4 regions of the Shimia sp. R11_0 genome follow, and region 1 is predicted to be linked to each of the others. Evidence: riboswitches for the same ligand, from Rfam matches in the RefSeq annotation. Region 1 holds a riboswitch; each other region holds the start of a gene.
What was found. A riboswitch is a leader RNA that binds a small molecule or an ion and turns the genes downstream of it on or off. The one in region 1 is predicted to bind cobalamin.
Positions count from the first base shown of each region.

Region 1 (3,919 bases):
TGGCGACCAGCGTGGGGGGAGGGGACAGCACCGAAACCCGGAATGACAAATTGGTCTGGTACCGGCTGCAAGGTGCCAATGTAGGATGCGAACTGAGACGCAGGAGTTGCGTTGTTTTTTTGATACTCAGCAAGGATAGTGACCTCGGTATCTGCGCCAAGCTTCCAGGTGAGCGAGGGCGCAATCGCGATGGCATCGTCTTGAGAGTAGGCTAGAACATCGTCTGAATCGCGGAGCAAGCCGACAAAGCGGTATTTGAGCGTTCCGTCTTCATTCCCTTCACCACTGAAGTCTACTGCAACCTGCTTGCGCTTATTGGTTCCAATCTGTGCTTGAACAATATTGGGTGCGTCTTGTGCGGAGGTTTTGGAGGTTGTGTTGATCACGCCACCCACGGAGCTATCGCCATAAAGGCCAGATGCCGGGCCGCGCAGTACTTCAACACTGTTCAGGAGGAAGGTTTCGGGACGTGGGCTGTTGTAGAAGCCATAGCGAGTTGGGAGACCATCCCGCAGGAAGCTTGGATTGAAGCCACGGACGTAGGACCAGTCTGCGCGGTTATCCATGCCAAAGGCACCGGCGCGTACGCCGGGCGTGTAGGCGAGCACTTCTTCGAGATCGCGTGCGCCGCGTTCTTGGATCTGATCTGCGGTGATAACGCTGACCGAGCGGGGTGTTTCCGCAATCGCATCGCCGGTTTTCGCGACTGTACCGGTCTGCAGAGAGATGGTTTCGCCAAAGAAGCCTTCGGTATTGGCTCCGCTTACATTGATATCTTCGAGATCGATGTCCTGTGCAAAGGCCGGGAGGGCCGCAACCAGCGCGCACAGGGACACAGTCGTACGCCGCAAGAGCATGACACGTTTCCCATTCCTGTTGGTGTGTGATGCCTGGCGATGCGCTGGGTTGTTAAGGCGCGATAGGAATATAGGGGGGGAACGTCAATTTGCTCACATGTGAACGAATGTGAAATGTTGCTTTGTAGGCACATCTTTGTGACGTGTCGTTGGGGCAGTTGGGGGCGGCGCGATATCTGCACAGGTTTCGTGTTCAGGGAGCGTGATGTCGCAATCGAGTATTGACCGTGTAATTCGACTTCTGGCATCTACCCCTCATGTCCGGTTCTGGGAGGAATCTCAGAAGCAATAGGGAATGCAGTGCGGTGTCTTGACGCCAATTCTGCAACTGCCCCCGCAACTGTAGGCGGCGAGCACGGCTGATACATGCCACTGGGAGTGCCCGGGAAGGCCAGCCTGAGTGTTTTGACCCGCAAGTCAGGAGACCTGCCAGACATGCGCCCTCGGAAGGGGCGTTCATCATTGGCGACGGGGTGCGCGCCAGATCCATGTCTGTCCTTGGGGCACATTGGGGCGCGCGTCTTGGCGGTATTTTAGGAATGCGCCGGGGAAGGCGCGACGTGATAAGGACCTGATTTATGAAAAAACTGCTTTTAGCGGCCACTGCTGCTTTGTCGATCCCGGCAATGGCGCAGGCGCATTTTCTGCTTGAGTACACAGAAAATACTATGATCGAGCGTCCGGGGGATGTTCCTGTGAAGCTGATCTTCTGGCATCCGCATGAAGCCGGTCACGTGATGACGCTTGAAAAGCCCGAAGAGTTTTTTGTCATCCACAATGGCGAAAAAACCGATCTGATGGACACGCTGGAAGAGACCACTTTTGATGGCCCAGACAACAGTGCCAAAGCCTTTCTCGGCTCCGTGCCTGTGAAACGCTCCGGTGACTATGTGGTCGTGACTGTGCCTGCGCCTTACTATGAAGAGTCTGAAGACATCTTCATTCAGCAGATCACCAAAACCTATCTGAACCGCAATGCGCTGCCGACCGACTGGGATCAGCCTCAGGGGCTGGCCACGGAAATCCTGCCGCTGAACAAGCCTTACAACATTGTGGCAGGCTCCACCTTCACCGGTCGTGTGCTGAGCGAAGGGAAGCCCGTTGCAGGCGCGGAAATCGAAATCGAGTATATGGCCGCAGAACCTGATCTGGCGGGCACCGGTGCCAAGGCGGCAACCGTTGGAGCGCTGCCGGGTGGGGCCATCGTGGCAATTTCCGATGACAACGGCTATTTCTCCTTTGGCGTGCCAAAAGCAGGCTACTGGGGCTTTGCGGCGCTGGGCTCTGGTCCTGCGACCGAGCACGAAGGCAAGGAACTCAGCCAGGATGCTGTGATCTGGATCCGCGCCTGGGATCTGGAGTAAGGCTAAAATGCACATTGTTGACGGAGCCTTGTCAAACCTTGTCGTGATTGGTGGCGCTGTCGCCGCGGTCGGGGGGATCGCTATGGGCCTGAGATCGCTGGATCTTGACCGCATTCCCACAGCGGGTGTGCTGTCTGCCAGTTTCTTTGTGGCCTCTTTGATCCATGTGCCAATTGGCCCGTCCTCTGTGCATTTGATACTCAACGGTCTGGCCGGGCTTTTGCTTGGCTGGGCCGCCTTTCCGGCCTTGTTTGTCGGTCTTCTGTTGCAGGCTGTGTTCTTTGGCTTTGGTGGCCTGACCGTGCTTGGGGTCAACACCGTGAATATTGCCTTGCCTGCTGTCTTGGCCTGGATGATTTTTGGGCGCCTGATTGGACGGGGTTCGCCGGTTCATGGTGCCATCTGGGGCGGGATTGGTGGCGCTTTTGCCATCGCCGCGACCACGGGATTTGTGGCGATTTCGCTCGCCTTGTCCGGTGATGAATTCCTGCCTGCTGCCAAACTTGTCTTTTTTGCCCATATCCCGGTGATGGCGATCGAAGCGGTGTTGACGGGATTTGCCGTTCTGCTCGCACGGAAGGTCAAGCCGGAGCTTTTTGTGAAAGGGCCTTCCGCATGAAGCCGTGGATCGTGATTGCCTGTCTCATCTGTGCACCTTTGCCAGCCTTGGCGCATAAAGTGATTGCCGGCGTGTTTCCCGCCGGCGATGCCATTGAGGGAGAGCTTGGGTTTTCTAATGGCGATATGGCTGTGGATCAGGAAGTGATTGTCTATGGTCCTGATGGGGCCGAGCTCGGCCGTACTGTGACGGATGCCGATGGTTTTTTCCTTTATGTCCCCACACAGCCTGTCGCGCATAGGTTCACGGCGGATCTGGGGGCAGGGCATGTGGCCAATGTCACCATGGCTGCGCAGGAGGTTGCCAAAATTATGGGCGTTGCAGCGGAGGTTGTCGCAACCTCCGAGGTTCAGGCCGCTGTAGCAGGACCTGAGGCGGTTATCGTCGCTGGGCTATCGGATGAAGAGCGCGCCGCAATTGCCAAGGCCGTGCGTGATGAGCTGCGCCCTTTGCGACGTGAGATTGCGGCCTACCGGGAACAGAATGATCTTCAGACCATCCTTGGGGGTATTGGGTATATCCTTGGTCTGTTTGGGATTGGATTTTACATCGCGGCCCGCAAGAAGTTGGCTGGCTGATGGCACATGTGCTGGAACCCCAAGCCAAGACGCTGGCTGAGGCAGAGCAAGATGCGCCTTATGGCCTGATTGCGGATATTGATCCGCGTATGCGTATTGTTATGGCCTGTGTGTTTGCTGTTGTGACGGTTGCGCTGGGCTCCGTGCCGGGCTTGCTCGCCGCGTTGAGCATCGCGATTGGGTTGCTTCTTCTGTCGCGTTTGCCGATCCGGCGCACGTTGAAGCGTATGGCCATGATGGATGGTTTCATCATTTTTATGCTGGTTTTAATGCCGTTTTCCATGCCCGGAGACGTGATGTTCACGGTGTTTGGCTTCCCTGCAAGTTGGCAGGGGCTTTGGAAAGCTGTCGAGATCGCATTGACGGCCAACGCCGTTATTCTGACCCTGATGGTTCTGGTGGGCACGATGGAGCCCGTAACACTTGGCCATGCGTTACATCGGCTGCGGTGTCCGGAAGTTCTGGTGCATTTGATGATGTTCACCATCCGCTACATTGAGG
Region 1 covers NZ_JAGHQY010000001.1:879,674-883,592, forward strand. The annotation lists gene J7382_RS04070 (TonB-dependent siderophore receptor) at 1-857, opposite strand, end outside; cobalamin riboswitch at 1,103-1,306, shown strand; gene J7382_RS04075 (DUF4198 domain-containing protein) at 1,436-2,221, shown strand; gene cbiM (cobalt transporter CbiM) at 2,229-2,840, shown strand; gene J7382_RS04085 (cobalt ABC transporter permease) at 2,837-3,418, shown strand; gene cbiQ (cobalt ECF transporter T component CbiQ) at 3,418-3,919, shown strand, end outside.

Region 2 (3,919 bases), on a different contig from region 1:
GGTCATGAAGGGCTCCGGCCCACAGCAATAGACCTCCCGCTCCAGATAATCCGGCGCCATCAGGCCCAGCATCAGCTGGTTGAACTGGCCCTGATAGCCGGTCCACGGGGTATAGGGGTCCGGCTCTTCGACCACAAATTTCAGATCCAGACCGGGGGTGCGGCTGGCCATCTGTTCCAGCCGCTGGCGAAAGATGATTTCCGAGGGGCGTTTGGCGCAGTTGATGAACACCGCGTCAAGCTCTTGCCCTTCATCCCACATACAGGTGGTCATGGACATCATCGGGGTGATGCCTGAGCCAGCAGAGATAAACAGATATTTGCGCGCGCGGCTCTTGGCATTGGTGAACAGCCCCGCCGGACCAATCGCTTTCAGCCGGGTGCCGGGGCGCAGATTGTCCAGCATCCAGCGGGTGCCGATGCTGTCTGGCTGTGCCTTGGCCGTGATGGTGATCGAGCGTGGGCGTGAAGGTGAGGAGGAGATCGTATAGGTGCGGTGCACCACGCCGCCGGGCTCACCGGGGGCGGGGATCTCCAGGGTCAGGAACTGGCCCGCATCATAGGCAAACAGCGCGCCCGATGGGGCCCGGAAGGTGAAGCTGGCGGTGTTGGGCATCTCCGGCACAATCGACACACATTCCAGCATTTCGCTGTCACGCCAGATCGCGGGGGCGGTGGTGAGGTCTTTCATCGGGGTCACTCCGCTGCCATGCTGCCGGGGGCCAGATGGGTGGCCAATGTTGCGCAATACCATTCCACAAACTGCAGCACGCCGGATTCCTGTGTCGGGGAATAGGGGCCGGGCACATAGGCCGGGCTGTTGATGCCCTGCTGGTTGTCCTCGACCACGCGGCGATCCTCATCATTGGTGGCCATCCAGACTTCGGTCAGCCGCTTGAGATCATAATCCCGGCCTTCCACCGCGTTTTTGTGCACCAGCCATTTGGTGGTCACTTCGGTCTCTGTGGGGCTGATCGGGGTGACCCGGAACAGGATGGAGTGATCCGCAAGGAAATGGTTCCATGTGGTCGGGTAGTGGAACTGCAACAGCGCGCCCGCATCGGAAAACGGCACACGCCCCAGCCATGGGCGCACGGCAGTTTTACCATCCATCGTGTAGCTTTCCGCGCCTTCTTTCAAAGGCATACGCGCCACGCGGTATTGCCCGTCTGCGCTGAGGTGGAAATTGGCGGGCAGGCCTGCGGCCTCGCAGCGATCAAAATGTGCCTGCAGGTGATCCGGTGTTTCACCGCCTTCGCCAATACCGGTCACGCTGGGATCATCGGGGTAGGTGCGGCACAGTGCCGGGTGGTTGCCGCCACAGTGATAGCATTCACGGTTATTTTCCCACACCAGCTTCCAGTTGCCGTTTTCGACAATGGAGCTCTCATAGGCCACTTTGGCATTCCCCAGATCATGGGCCTCCAGATAGGGGCGCACGGTCTCGGCAAAGGCGGCGAAATCCGGAGCGTCTTCGGCCAGACAGATATAGACCAGCCCCGCCAGTTCGCGGCAATGCACGGTTTTCAGCCCGTGTTTGGTGGGGTCAAACTCCGGCCCCATGTCACGCGCCCAGAGGAGTGAGCCGTCAAGCTCATAGGTCCACTGGTGATACGGGCAGACCAGCTTGGGCGCATGGCCCTTGGCGGCCTTGCAGATCACCGAGCCGCGATGGCGGCAGGTGTTGTGGAAGGCGCGGATCTCATTGTCGGCCCCGCGCACGATCACCACACGGTAAGCGCCCACATTATAGGTGACATAGCTGCCCGGTTTTTCCAGCTCACAGGCCGCGGTGGCAAACAGCCAGGTGCGGTAGTGAATGGCCTCCAGATCGGTCTGAAACACCTCGGGATCGGTGTAAAAAGCCTGCTCCAGCGCATGACCTGGGTTTCGACGCGCCAGCAGGGTGTGAATATGACTCATTTTGGCTCTCCTGCCGCGCCCCGCGGCCTTGCTTGAGCAAGTGACAAAGGAGACACAGGCGGCACCGAAGAGGAACGAAGCCGAGCCAAGTGCCCCCACCGCCACCCGCGGTTTGACATATCTGCAAGGCTGGTTTCCGGACTTCAGAGCGGCTTTCGCCCGGTTGCGGCACCTTCCCGGGATCCTCTTCCCAGTGGTCGTTTGCCGAACCTCGTCTCTGTTACCGTTGCGGGGGCAGTGCCGGAGTTTCACCGGCTTCCCAATTCTCCACCCCATCAAACTGACGAGGCGGCACCTTACAGGGCAACCCTAGGCCACGGGTCTGGGTTTTGTTGAATGTTAACGACATTCTAAGACGCAAAAACGCTGCGACTGTTTGTGCATGGCAAAATACCGTTTTACGTGTGTCTCTTTTACGAAACGTCACGACAGACGTAGCTGTCGTTACACCCCTATTTGCCCAAGGCGTCTCGCAGAGAGGTCGGGGCAGGATCGTATTCGCGCAGGTCCAGCTGGGTGAACAAATCCAGCAGATGCCCTTTCATCAGCTCTTCTGCCCCATCCCCATCGCCCGCGCCCAAGGCAGTGATCAGCGCATGATGCGCGTGACTTTCACACAGCGCATTGCGCCGCCGCCAGTAAAGCGCAATCACCAGCGAGGAGCGCGATATCAACTGGCGCAGGAAGTCCTCAATGATCTTCTGATCCGCAATGCGGGCAATCGACAGATGAAAGTCGCCGGACAGCTTCAGCGCCACCCCGGCTTCGCCTCGCTTAAGCGCATCATGTTCGGCTGTGATGTGCCGCTCCAACTGCGCGATGTCCTCAGGCGTGGCGCGCTCTGCGGCGGCGCGAGCGGTCTGGGGCTCCAGCAAGGCCCGAGCTTCAAAGACTTCCCGCGCCTGCTTGATAGAGGGGCGCGCAACAAAGGCACCACGATTGCGCTCAATCGTGACAAGCCCCTCATGCGCCATGGCACGCAGGGCTTGGCGCACAATGGTGCGACTGACCCCAAAAATCTCTCCGACCTCATCCTCGCGCAATTTGGCACCAGGCAGGATGCGGTGTTCATGCACAGCTTCGGTCAGCTGTCCAACAATTTGGTCTAGGTTTGAAGTCTGCAGGGTCATACCGGGGTTCATATCAGTCACGCCCCTCACCGGTGCAAATTTTTTTGCCAACCTCAAGACTGTGTGCAACCAAAAATCAGATTGTATACAATTTTAGCCTCAAAAATACACAACCGCAGGAATGCGTGCACAAAATCCAAGACTCTCTGAGGAGCGCATCGGCGCATTTCACGAATAATCTTGGTTTTGAGAAGTGTTGCCACTCAAGGTTTTCCTAACCTTGGGGGTGTCGCATGACCTTGAAACCTGATCTTGAATTGGTGAGCCTTGTGAAGCGTTACGGCGAGACCGTGGCTGTGGAGGGGATTTCCTATCACTTTGACGCGGGCACCTATGCCTGTCTGCTGGGGCCGTCAGGCTGCGGCAAATCCTCTACCCTGCGCATGATCGCCGGGCATGAATCCGTCTCTGATGGCGCCGTTCTGCTGGGCGGACGAGATGTCTCACATCTGCCCCCGGCCAAACGCGGCACCGCGATGATGTTTCAGAATTATGCGCTGTTTCCACATCTGAGCGTGCGCGACAATGTGGCCTTCAGCCTCAAGATGCAGGGCACAGATGCCACAACGCGCAAGAGCCGCGCCAATGAAATGCTGGAGCTGGTGGACATGCTGCCCCTCGCAGACCGCCTGCCCGCGCAGCTCTCTGGCGGACAACAGCAGCGCGCGGCGCTGGCCCGGGCGCTGATCACCAAACCCGAGGTGCTACTGCTGGATGAACCGCTGTCAGCGCTGGACCCGTTCCTGCGCATCAAGATGCGCGCCGAGCTGCGCAAGCTTCAGCGCGAACTTGGCATCACTTTCATCCATGTCACCCATGGGCAGGACGAAGCCCTGGCGCTGGCTGATGAGATCGTGGTGATGAACA
Region 2 covers NZ_JAGHQY010000004.1:203,330-207,248, forward strand. The annotation lists gene J7382_RS10300 (hybrid-cluster NAD(P)-dependent oxidoreductase) at 1-690, opposite strand, end outside; gene J7382_RS10305 (aromatic ring-hydroxylating dioxygenase subunit alpha) at 696-1,922, opposite strand; cobalamin riboswitch at 2,032-2,236, opposite strand; gene J7382_RS10310 (GntR family transcriptional regulator) at 2,375-3,052, opposite strand; gene J7382_RS10315 (ABC transporter ATP-binding protein) at 3,286-3,919, shown strand, end outside.
Region 2: linked by a shared signal. The riboswitch ahead of J7382_RS10305 (aromatic ring-hydroxylating dioxygenase subunit alpha) and the one ahead of J7382_RS04075 (DUF4198 domain-containing protein) in region 1 are both predicted to bind cobalamin.

Region 3 (3,919 bases), on a different contig from region 1:
AGGTTGATCGAATTGTGCCACAACGCATCTTTCACCGCGCGACTTGCCGCCTCGGTATAATCCTGACGGCGCAGCGAAGTCCCCATGCCAAATTCGGTCAGAAGGCGTTTTATCATTCTGATTTTCCTTTAAAAGTTGACCGTAAATACACTGCCACAGCAACAAGCACGATCAGACATTCCACCTTAAACGTCCAATGAGCCATGAAGGATTTTATCCAATGACCCTGCGTCGCCTGCACCGTCACAAGCGTCGTCGCTCCCTCAAAAAACGGCCAGCCCCAGCTTACCTTACCAGCAATACTATCAAGCATCAGATGGAACAGTGCGCCACACCCCACCGCGATCAGAAACGGGCGCCGGAGTAGAAGCCCAAACAAGAGCAAACCCGCCCAAAGTATCGGCCTGTGGGTCAGGTAGTCGTGATGATGTGTGCTTTGGCTATCCACAAAAAAGAACCAGAGCATGTCAAAATCCGGCGCGATACTGCCCAGCAAAATGCCCCAGAAAACCGCTTTTGACGCGCCAGCACCCTGCGCTCCCTTGGCCGCAAGATATCCTGCGGGGAGATGCGCGATCAGCACTGCTAGAACTCCACCCCCGCCTGCGCTTTGATGCCATCGCGGAAGGGGTGTTTCAGCAAAGTCATCTCGGTGACCAGATCAGCGGCCTCAATCAGCTCCGGCTTGGCGTTGCGCCCGGTCAAAAGAACGTGAGTCATCGCAGGCTTTTCACTCAGTAGAAAATCCACAACATCATCGATGTTCAGATAATCATTGCGCAGCGCGATGTTGATTTCATCCAGCATCACGAAGCGGTTCTTGGGATCTCGGATCAGCTCTTTGGCCAGCTCCCAGCCGGCCTCTGCTTTGGCAATATCACGCTCGCGATCTTGCGTCTCCCAGGTAAAACCTTCCCCTGACACATGAAATTTGACTTCTTCAGGGAAATGCTCTTCCAGAAAGGCCCGTTCGCCAGTAGCCATCGCGCCTTTGATGAACTGCACCACGGCCACAGGCATGTCATGGGCGATACAGCGCATGATCATGCCAAATCCCGAAGAGCTTTTGCCTTTTCCGGGTCCCGTGTGCACGATGATCAAGCCTTTTTCTTCGGTCTTGGTGGCCATCATACGGTCTCGTGCCGCTTTGATTTTTGCCATCTTGGCCTTGTGACGCTCGTTCTGATCCGTGTTTTCAGACATGCTGCCTCTCCGTTCGCGCTTGACACAGCCGCGATCATTGCCCATTCGGAATGTCGCTGGTTTCTGCTCGTTTTGAGCAGGTGAAAAGGGAATGTGAAACGGGCCTGACGTCAAGGCCCAAAGCGCAGCCGCCCCCGCGACCGTGACCGGAAAGGTCCGCCACAGCCACTGGAGCACTCCGGGAAGGCCGGCGGCCCGTCAGGGCATGTCCCTGAAATCCGCAAGCCGGGAGACCTGCCAGCGGAAATGACATGAACCGGACGGGGTGTTTCGGTGTCGGGCTCTGAAGAAAGGTGTCCCGTGTGCCCCCGTTCCTGAAAAGGGACTGATGACCATGGCTGATGCAACCGCTCCAGTCGAACTGCTTGTCTGCACCACCTGCCGTGCGGGACAGCCGACAGATGTGGAAGGGCCGCGCCCCGGCACACAACTGTTTGAGGCTTTGGGAACAAGTGAGCTGCCGGACAATGTGACATTGCGCGGCGTTGAATGTTTTTCCAACTGCAATCAAGGCTGCTCCATCACTCTGCGCGGTGGCGCGGATCGCTGGACCTATATCTACGGCAACTTTACCGGCGCAGAGGATGTGGCGCTTGTCGCAGAAGGCGTGACGAAATACGCAGCCACCGCTGACGGTCTCGTACCTTGGCGCGAACGCTCCACACACTTCCGCAAAAACTGCATTGCACGCATTCCCCCACTGGAGACCACCTAAATGAGCTCGCTTGAGAAACTTCCCGTCACCGTCATCACCGGCTTTCTTGGGTCTGGTAAAACCACGCTTGTGCGGGAGTTGATGCAAAACCCGCAGGGCAAGCGCCTTGCCGTCATCGTCAATGAATTTGGCGATGTTGGTGTCGACGGAGAGATCCTGAAATCCTGCGCCATCCCGGATTGCCCTGCTGAAAACATTCTGGAACTGGCCAATGGGTGCATCTGCTGCACCGTGGCGGATGATTTCATTCCGACCATCGAAGCCCTGATGGCACTGGAGCCGCGCCCAGAGCATATTCTGATCGAGACCTCTGGTCTGGCGCTGCCCAAACCCCTGCTCAAAGCTTTTGACTGGCCCGATATCCGCTCCAAAATCACCGTGGACGGTGTGATTGCGCTGGCCGATGCTGAAGCGGTTGCAGATGGTCGGTTTGCAAGCAATGTCGCCGCGGTGGATGCTCAGCGTGAGGCAGATGAAGGTCTGGACCACGAAACGCCCCTGTCTGAAGTGTTTCAGGATCAGATCAACTGCGCTGACATCGTGCTTTTGACCAAACCGGATCTTGCTGGCCCGGAAGGCACGGCCAAGGCGAAAGACATCGTTTTGAAAGCCGCGCCGCGCACCCTGCCTGTGGTGGAAGTGGCAGAAGGCGTGGTGGATCCACGCGTGATTCTGGGATTGGAAGCAGCCGCGGAGGATGACATCGACGCGCGCCCGTCACACCACGAAGACCATCATCACCATCACGACCATGACCATGAGCACGACGATGAGCATCACCATCATGATCACGACCACGATCATGACGCGTTCAACAGCATTGTCGTGGATGTACCTGAGCAGTCTGATCCGGCCACATTTGCCGCCAAAATCGAAAAAATGGCCAAAGATCAGAATATCTTGCGTGTGAAAGGCTATGCGGCGGTTGCCGGCAAACCCATGCGCCTGCTGGTACAGGCGGTTGGCGCACGTGTACGGCATCAGTATGATCGTCCTTGGAAACCAGAGGAAGGTCGTCAGGGGCGCATGGTCGTGATTGCGGAACAGGGTGACGTAAATGTCGAAGCGATCCGCGCAGCTCTGATAGACTAAACCGCCATGCATGTAGTCTTTCGCGAAAGCCATGGCCTTGATGAGGCCGACACCCCGATGGATCTGGGTCAAACCCCGGCCGATCTTGTCGTGCTGTCTTTCTCAGACAGTGATCTGGGGGCTTTCGCGGCGGGCTGGCACCGCAGCAACGGGGATTTGCCCACGCTGCGGCTGGCCAATCTGACAGCTTTGAAACACCCTCTGTCTGTCGACACTTACGTGGAACAGACATTGTCAGGTGCCAAGGCCATTCTGATCCGCCTCATTGGCGGCATCTCTTATTGGCAATATGGCATTCAACAGGTGCGCGCGCTGGCACAGGAAAAAGGCATTGCGCTGGCCGTTTTGCCTGCTGATGGGCGCCCTGATGAACGTTTGGACGAGACCTCAACACTGCCCGTCTCCACCCTGCATCGGCTGACACATCTCTGTGACACGGGCGGCGCAATTGCCGCGCAGGCAGCGCTGGCACAGCTTGCGCTGGCGGCCGGTCTCTATGCCAAGCCGGTCATGGGCTCAAAGACGCTGCCCCCCCACGGCGGCTGGACACCAGAACAAGGGCTGACCGATCCGCTGCAAGCGCGGGATCCCAACAAGCCTCTGGTGGCCATTACATTCTATCGCGCTTATGTCAGCTCTGCCGATACGGCCCCGATTGAGGCGATGTTTGCAGAATTTCGCGCGCGCGGCTTTGATGTCATCGGGCTCTTTGCCCCGTCGCTCAAGGTGCCTGATAGCGCGAAATGGCTGGCGCAGACCCTACAAGATTTGCAGCCCGCTGCGATCGTCAACGCCACCTCCTTTTCCGGCAAGGGCGACAGCGGCACCTCGCCTCTGGATGCCACCGAGGCCCCGGTTTTTCAGGTGGCGCTTGCCACATCCCGCAAAAAAGCTTGGGCAGAGTCAGAA
Region 3 covers NZ_JAGHQY010000008.1:62,255-66,173, reverse strand. The annotation lists gene J7382_RS15870 (Lin0512 family protein) at 1-116, opposite strand, end outside; gene J7382_RS15865 (metal-dependent hydrolase) at 113-583, opposite strand; gene cobO (cob(I)yrinic acid a,c-diamide adenosyltransferase) at 586-1,203, opposite strand; cobalamin riboswitch at 1,244-1,460, shown strand; gene J7382_RS15855 (DUF1636 domain-containing protein) at 1,538-1,918, shown strand; gene cobW (cobalamin biosynthesis protein CobW) at 1,919-3,010, shown strand; gene cobN (cobaltochelatase subunit CobN) at 3,017-3,919, shown strand, end outside.
Region 3: linked by a shared signal. The riboswitch ahead of J7382_RS15855 (DUF1636 domain-containing protein) and the one ahead of J7382_RS04075 (DUF4198 domain-containing protein) in region 1 are both predicted to bind cobalamin.

Region 4 (3,919 bases), on a different contig from region 1:
TAGCCGCTCTCAAACTGGATTTCGGCAATGGTCTGGAAGAACTCGCGCGCGTTCACTTTGGATTTGCGAATGCGTTTGTCCTCGACCATCTCATTGTATTTCTCGGTCACCGAGATTTCAGAGAATGGCACGCCATAGACCTTCTCCACATCATGCGGAGAGAACAGATACATATCGGCGTTTTTCTTGGCGAGCTCAAAGGTGATGTCGGGGATCACCACGCCAAGCGACAGCGTCTTGATGCGGATTTTCTCATCTGCATTTTCACGCTTGGTGTCCAGAAAGCGCATGATGTCGGGGTGGTGCGCATTCAGATAGACTGCGCCTGCGCCCTGACGTGCGCCCAGCTGGTTGGCATAAGAGAAGCTGTCTTCGAGCAGCTTCATCACAGGGATCACCCCGGAAGATTGGTTCTCAATGCCTTTGATCGGCGCACCATGCTCACGAATGTTGGTCAGCAGAAGCGCCACACCGCCGCCCCGCTTGGAGAGCTGCAGCGCCGAGTTGATACCGCGGCCAATGCTTTCCATATTGTCTTCCAGACGCAGCAGGAAGCAGGAGATCAGCTCCCCGCGGGAGGCTTTGCCCGCGTTCAGGAAAGTGGGCGTGGCCGGCTGGAAGCGGCCAGACAGCATCTCTTCCATGAAGTTCAGCGCCAGCTCTTCGTCGCCCCGCGCCAGACACAGTGCGGTCATCACCACCCGGTCTTCGTAGCGTTCCAGATAGCGTTGCCCGTCGCGGGTCTTCAGCGTGTAGGAGGTGTAATATTTGAACGCGCCAAGGAAGGTCGGGAAACGGAATTTGCGCGCATAGGCCGCGTCCCAGATTTTGCGCATGAAGTTCTTGGAATACTGATCCAGAACCGCTTCTTCGTAATAGCCTTCTTCGACCAGATAGCCGAGTTTTTCGTCCAGCGAGTGAAAGAACACGGTGTTCTGGTTCACATGCTGAAGGAAATACTGCTTTGCGGCCATACGGTCCGCATCAAAGCGAATATTGCCCTCTCCATCATAGAGATTCAGCATTGCGTTCAACGCGTGGTAATCCATCGTGCTCAGCTCGTTGTCGAGCATAGGCTATCTCCCAATTTGTCTAGCCCGGCGCGCAGGCGGTCAATGTCAGTTTGGGTGCCAGCCAGCTCAAACGTATAGAGCAGCGGCACGTTGCATTTTTCAGAAATGATGCGACCCGCCAAAGCATAGGTCGCACCAAAGTTTCTATTTCCGGATCCGATTACGCCGCAAAGCTGATTTCGGTTTTCCGGGTTATTCAGAAAGCGGATCACCTGCTTTGGCACTGCTCCGCGTCCTTCTCCATCGGCATAGGTCGGACATATCAGGACAAAGGGATCACGCAGATCGGGCAGCGGCGCATCTGGCTCAATCGGTATGCGCGCTGCCTCATATCCCAGCCGGTCCACAAACCGGCGCGTGTTGCCTGAAGCTGAAGAGTAGTAAACCAGTGCCGGAGGGCGGCCCGCCACAGCCTCAGCCCAGACGCGCAATCATGTCAGGGCGGAAGCCGGACCAATGGTCGCCACCAGCCACAACAACAGGGGCCTGACGGTAACCAAGTTCGGTCACGTGATCGAGAGCAGAGTTGTCTTCGGTCAGATCGACAACATCATAAGAGATGCCCTTGGCATCCAGCGCGCGTGTGGTGGCGGTGCATTGCACACAGGCGGGTTTGGAGTAGACGATGATGCTCATACTGTCCTCTTTAGTTTAGACAAAGCCGAGGACGCAGTGCCGGGCGAGTCCCGTTTTTTTACGTCCCCGACCCCTCCGTTCGTGGTTAATTTTTTACGCCTGCGGCAGGTCTCCTGACTCGCGGTTCTCTGCTTGGCTGGCCTTCCCAAAAGCACACTTTCAGTGGCGACTTCAACCTTGCTCACCGCTCACAGTTGCGGGGGCAGTGCCAGATTTTCACCGGCTTCCCTCTTAGCCTCCGACCTGAATCGAAGGAACCGAAGCATCACGATATTGGGGGGAAATGTGATTTGCTGTCAACATATAGGGTGAGCCCATATGGAATTTCTTTTGCTCAAACATTGAGCAATCACAGGTCAAACTCATGCAATGAGGCGCAATTCAAGAATTCTGATGGCTCGGGGGCGGCGCAACTGTTGTGGTCATGCCACGGCGTCAGACTTCGTACCTCATCTTAACGCTTTCGCTTGCAACCGGCAACGCCGAGCCTTGCGGAAGCGAAGATAAGTTTTCCGATTTCATGTCCTGAAACAGGATCTGATCCTCTCCGCCTGCGTGCGAAGTTTTGACTGTCGTATCCGAGCTTGATTTGGGTGCAAGCTTCTCCATTGTTTTGGCACGGAAATTACACTTGGGTCTGCGTCGCAGCAGGTCACGAGGCGCCAGACATGGCGCGTCTTGGGGTGTAACATGCGCGCAAAGCGATGGGATCAATCAGGGGGGCAATGCCGACTCACCCAGCATTGTGCCAGTTTGGTCGCCCTCTGTGAGGCGGTTGCCTGTTTCCACAGGCCCAGACATCCGGGCCTGACCGGCAGCGCATCAGCGGTGACAGATTCTCCCGGCTCCACATTGCCAAAGTAGAGCACCAGACGCCGTGCGATTGGTGCCCATGGTGCGGGTTTGTGCAGCGCGGCCTCTGCCTGCTCAAACAGGCGTGAGAAACTTGGGAAGTAAAGGAGGCCGACTGTGTTGTAGTCCATTCCCACATGTGTCGGTAGGTCAAGTCCGCGCGTCTCGCTCAGGGCGCTATTGCGATGTGCCTTGGCCAGTTGGGAGGTGTCGTGCGCGAAGCTGTCAGGCGCCTGATCCAGTACAGGGACCAAGAATGGCGTTGCGCGGCTGACGCTTGCATTCACCCCGGCTTCCATATGCGCCACAAACGTGGATACGAGTCGGATCCGCGCGATCTCCTGACCTCGTGCCAGAATGCAATGATCAGACTGTATCCGGCTGCGACCGGCGGCCCAGAGAGTGGAGATGATCTCAAGTGAGTGTCCCAGCCCGATCAGATCAGGCTGGATCTGGGAGAATTCGGAAGCGCAGAAGGCCGCGTAGAGCTGTCGGCCTTTGGCATCGCGGAACACGGTTGTTTGTTGGCCAACCGCCTCTGCGATCAGCTGCCAGTGTACATCGCCCAGATATTTGAGCCACCAGTCCTCCGCGAGGCCGCGCATTGCGAGCTGCGCCATGCCTAATGTGAGCGTGTGATGACGCGAGGGGGCGCTCGTCTGCGCAAGTGCGGCTGGCATCACGAGGCGGCCTGAAGAGAGGATTTGGCCGTCGCCGCGATATGCGTCGCCAAATGGCGCGCGTCTTCGTCGATTCCCAGAAAGCGTCCAGATCCCCAAGTGTTCAGCCAGCCCAAACCAATGAAGTAAAATCCGGTCTCCTCACAGACGCCACGCTGATAGACCGGGCGCCCCTGCGCATCAAAAACATCGACATCAATCCAGCTGTAATCCGGGCGAAAGCCGATGGCCCAGAGAATGGAGGTGATGCCCTCTTTCTCACAGTCAATCTCGGTGATCTCGCGTTCAGGGCGCCAGAATTTGGTAAAGGCAGGTTCTTCAGGCGCCTCAATATTGTGTTTGGCGATATACGCATCAATGGCGGCGCGAATGCCCATATAGCTGTCGTCGGCGTCATCCAGATTGGCTTCCAGGTCTGGCAGAAACTGAATGGTTTTGTCGGTCATCCCGCTGACCGAGCCATAGAGGGATACGCCCTCAAGCGCGAATTTGCGCAGGTCGATCTCATGGCCGCCATCACGCCCGGTCATATAGTGGTTGGTCTTGGTCACCGCATGCTCGGGATTGGGGTGTTGATCAATGGTGATCTCATAGTACCCCATGTCAAAGAGCCAGTCTGTGGAATCGCGCCCGCGATATTGTCTTGGTGCGCGGGGGGCCGGGCCGACGGCCAGATGC
Region 4 covers NZ_JAGHQY010000004.1:196,529-200,447, reverse strand. The annotation lists gene nrdE (class 1b ribonucleoside-diphosphate reductase subunit alpha) at 1-1,073, opposite strand, end outside; gene nrdI (class Ib ribonucleoside-diphosphate reductase assembly flavoprotein NrdI) at 1,055-1,462, opposite strand; gene nrdH (glutaredoxin-like protein NrdH) at 1,488-1,709, opposite strand; cobalamin riboswitch at 1,795-1,986, opposite strand; gene J7382_RS10270 (Pnap_2097 family protein) at 2,420-3,241, opposite strand; gene J7382_RS10265 (MSMEG_0569 family flavin-dependent oxidoreductase) at 3,241-3,919, opposite strand, start outside.
Region 4: linked by a shared signal. The riboswitch ahead of nrdH (glutaredoxin-like protein NrdH) and the one ahead of J7382_RS04075 (DUF4198 domain-containing protein) in region 1 are both predicted to bind cobalamin.